2 regions of the Advenella sp. RU8 genome follow, and region 1 is predicted to be linked to the other one. Evidence: predicted binding sites of a transcription regulator. Region 1 holds the regulator's gene; the other holds the start of a gene.
What was found. Region 1 encodes HrcA, which represses chaperone genes, less so after heat shock. Its sites were predicted from a motif close to TTAGCACTCNNNNNNNNNGAGTGCTAA; they were not measured.
Positions count from the first base shown of each region.

Region 2: the regulator HrcA is predicted to act here: its motif matches at 1,062-1,088, upstream of ACM5Q9_RS10810 (co-chaperone GroES).

Region 1 is NZ_JBLWIS010000003.1:74,057-76,260, forward strand. Features, by position in the region: gene ACM5Q9_RS05375 (NAD kinase) at 1-424, opposite strand, end outside; gene hrcA (heat-inducible transcriptional repressor HrcA) at 564-1,577, shown strand; gene hemH (ferrochelatase) at 1,605-2,204, shown strand, end outside.
Region 2 is NZ_JBLWIS010000008.1:86,141-88,344, forward strand. Features, by position in the region: gene groL (chaperonin GroEL) at 1-653, opposite strand, end outside; gene ACM5Q9_RS10810 (co-chaperone GroES) at 718-1,005, opposite strand; gene ACM5Q9_RS10815 (OsmC domain/YcaO domain-containing protein) at 1,303-2,204, shown strand, end outside.

The DNA.
Region 1 (2,204 bases):
GCGCCGTGGTCAAGGTTTGTCCGCCACGAATCACCGAGGCTTCCAGTAGGGTGCGCGATTCAAGGGTGAAATGGCCATCCAGGACGGCCTGGATGGCTTGTAAGGCATTTTGCAGCGGGATGTCGGTAATAAAACCCAGGCGACCATGGTTGATGCCAATGAGCGGGATATTGTAGGGGGCCAGCAGGCGTGCAGCCCCAAGCATGGTGCCGTCACCACCCATTACAATAACCAGGTCGGCCTGTTTGCCAATTTCTTCGATTGTCGCGGCAGGCAGTTCGGCAACGCCTGTATTGGTGGCGGTTTCTTCTTCTATTAGTACTGTTCGCCCGGCATTTGTCAGGACAGCGGCAAGTGCCCGCAAAGGGGCATCCATGCCGGAATCCTGATATCGGCCAATAAGTGCGACGGTTGAAAAATGCATGTCAAAAACAATATACAATAAGGTAAATGTGGATATTACGACATCTTAACCGTAATTTCAGCATGTTCCTGAATACGGCGATTGAGTCGCTGGTAAAAAATATCATACATGTAAATGGGAATTTATAAGATATCGCAATATGGATGAACGCGCTAGTGCTTTACTGAAAGCTTTAATTGAACAATATATTGAAGACGGGCAGCCGGTTGGGTCACGTACGCTATCAAAGCGCTTTGAGCTTTCTCCGGCTACTATCCGCAATGTCATGGCAGACCTTGAAGAGCTTGGCCTGATTCACAGCCCACATACGTCGGCCGGTCGGGTACCAACACCCAAGGGCTATCGCATGTTTGTAGACCGTCTGCTGGCCGTGCGTCATTACCAGACCTTGTCGCCTGAAAACATCAATAGTGAGATCAAGGATGCTCTCTTGCATGTTTCGCCTGGCAAAGCCATGAATGCGGCGGCTGAACTGGTGTCCAATCTGACCCAGTTTGCCGGTGTGGTTTTAACGCCGCAGCGGTCCCAGGTGTTTCGTCATATCGAATTTATCCGCCTGTCTGAAAAACGTATTCTGCTGATTATCGTGACCCCGGATGGTGACGTGCAAAACCGCATCCTGTCCGCTGCCCGTGATTATTCCGAGCAAGAGTTGCTGGAAGCGGGCAACTTTTTCAACCAGCACTTTTCAGGCAAGTCTTTTGATGTGGTGCGCACTGAATTGGCACGTGAACTGGCCGAATTGAAAGAGGATATTTCTCAATTGATGCAGGCAGCGGTAGATGCCGGCACCGATGCATCTGAAGAGGAAACCGTGCTTATTTCGGGCGAGCGCCGCTTGCTTGATGTGACTGATATGACCGCCGACATGAATTATTTGCGAAAAATGTTCGATTTGTTCGAGCAAAAAAGCGAATTGATACAGTTGCTGGATATTTCAAGCCGCTCACAAGGCGTGCAAATCTACATTGGCGGTGATTCCCGACTGGTGCCCATGGAAAATGTCTCGGTCATTACCGCTCCTTATGGGGTCGATGGTAAAATCATCGGCACCTTGGGGGTTATTGGCCCCAGCAGGATGTCTTATGACAGAGTAATTCCTATTGTTGATATAACTGCCCGGCTTTTGTCCAATGCCTTAAGCCAGTATTAACTTAATTAACCATTACTTATGCGAAATATGCCTGAACCTGAAAAAAAGCTTGATCACAACAATATTGTCAACAAACCTTATCAGGATATGAAAGCAGGTGTAATGCTGGTCAATCTTGGTACGCCTTCTTCTTATTCTGCGGCTGACATCAGGCAATACCTGGCTGAATTCCTTTCCGACAAGCGGGTGGTAGAGTTGCCTGCGTTGTTATGGCAACCCATCTTAAGGGGGGTGATCCTGCCGTTTCGCTCCAGAAAACTGGTACATAAATACCAGCAGGTCTGGATGGAAGGCGGTTCTCCGCTCCTGGTGCATAGCCTGAACCAGGCCAAAAAGCTTAATGAAAGCTTCAAGCGGCAGAATTTGCCGGTTCCGGTAGAGGTGGCCATGCGTTATGGCAAGCCTTCATTGGCAACAGCGCTTGAAAACCTGCGCCAGCAACAGTGTGAGCGTATTTTGGTGGTGCCGATGTATCCGCAATATTCCGCCAGTACGACGGCCACCATTTTTGATAAAATTGCCTGCCTTTTCAGCCGGTTACGTGATCAGCCCGAATACCGCTTCGTTAAGCGGTTTTATGCTGAACCGGGTTATATCAATGCACTGGCCAATAAAGTAAAGGCATTT
Region 2 (2,204 bases), on a different contig from region 1:
GGGTCTTCCAGGGCAGCAACCTGTTTTTCCTGGTTGTTGATGAAGTAGGGAGACAGGTAGCCACGGTCGAATTGCATACCTTCAACAACGTCAAGTTCGTTTTCCAGTGATTTGCCGTCTTCGACAGTGATAACGCCTTCTTTACCTACTTTGTCCATGGCGTTGGCAATGATGTCACCAATAGAAGAATCGCTGTTGGCAGAAATAGAGCCAACTTGGGCGATTTCTTTGCTGGTGGTGCAAGGCTTAGACAGATTTTTCAGTTCTTCGATTGCAGCGGCAACGGCTTTGTCGATACCGCGTTTCAGATCCATTGGGTTGATGCCGGCGGCAACGTATTTCAGGCCTTCTTCTACAACAGCTTGAGCCAATACGGTTGCGGTTGTGGTACCGTCACCGGCGTTGTCGGAAGTTTTTGAAGCAACTTCTTTAACCAGTTGTGCACCGATGTTTTCAAATTTGTCTTTCAGTTCGATTTCTTTAGCAACAGAAACACCGTCTTTGGTAACAGTAGGAGCACCGAAAGAGCGCTCGAGAACTACGTTACGGCCTTTAGGGCCCAGTGTTGTTTTAACAGCGTTTGCCAGTGTGTTTACACCACGCACGATACGAACGCGTGCGTCGTCACCGAATAATACTTGCTTTGCAGCCATTTTGAATTCCTTGATTGTATTTGAGTACTGTCTGCTTTAATTGCAGACAAAATATGCATTAAAATTAAGCAACTACCGCAAGAATTTCGTCTTCGCGGATAACCAGTAGTTCTTCGCCGTCTACTTTAACGGACTGGCCAGCATATTTACCGAACAATACTTTGTCGCCAACTTTAAGGTCTACAGGCAATACTTTGCCGTCTTCTGTTTTTTTGCCTGGACCAACAGCAATAACTTCACCTTGATCAGGTTTTTCAGCTGCGCTGTCAGGGATAACAATGCCTGATGCTGTTTTTAGCTCGTTGTCTAGGCGCTTGATAATCACGCGGTCTTGCAAAGGACGCAATGCCATGGAGAAACTCCTGTTTCTTAGTAAGTTAAATTAAAAAATCGTTAAGGCAGCGATTGTTAGCACTCGTTGCCCTTGAGTGCTAATTATAAGGACGATACTGAAATTTTCAAGAGGTGAATTTTGAAATGTTACATTTTTGTCGAGGATGTCGATTTTTGTTGTCGAATCCCAGGTGTGTGATTTTCAAACTAAACGCCAATCTACATTTGCGATATGCAGCGAATTATTACACGGTACCCGCGTGGTGACGGATAATAGCGGCTACATCATTTTTAATACCATTTTTAGGATCCCCTCATGGAAATCAAAGTCAACTTTCTTGATAAGCTACGCCTTGAGGCAAAGTTCGATGATTTTACGGTAGTGGCCGATCAGCCCATCCGTTATAAGGGCGATGGTTCGGCGCCTGGCCCCTTTGATTATTTTCTGGCCTCATCGGCTTTGTGTGCCGCTTATTTTGTGAAGTTGTACTGCGTGACTCGCAATATTTCTACCGAAAATATCCGACTGTCGCAAAATAATATTGTCGATCCAGAAAATCGATACCAGCAGATTTTCAAGATTCAGGTTGAATTGCCGCCGGATATCCCGGAAGCAGACCGCCGGGGTATTTTGCGTTCCATCGAACGCTGCACGGTGAAAAAAGTGGTGCAAGCAATACCCGAGTTTGTCATTGAAGAGGTCGAGAGTTTAGATGCCAACGCTCAGTCGTTGTTAACTTTGAAGCCGGCTGCTGACGCTAACACATATATTGCGGGCAAGGATCTGCCACTGGAACAAACCATTGCCAACATGTCTAGCATTTTGGCGGGCATGGGCATAAAGATTGAAATTGCTTCGTGGCGCAATATTGTTCCTAATGTGTGGTCGCTGCATATCCGCGATGCGCACTCACCGATGTGTTACACCAATGGTAAAGGGGCGACTAAAGAAAGTGCGTTGGCATCTGCATTGGGAGAATACCTTGAGCGCCTGAATTGCAACTATTTGTATGGCAGTGCATTTTGGGGCGAAGAGATCGCTAATGCACCGTTCGTACATTATCCGAACGAGCGCTGGTTCAAAGCTGGCCCTAACAATGCGCTACCTGTTGAAATTCTAGATGCCCATTGCCTGAAAATTTATAATCCCGACGGCGAGCTTAATAGCTCGCATCTGTACGACACCAACTCCGGCAACGTGCAACGCGGTATCTGTTC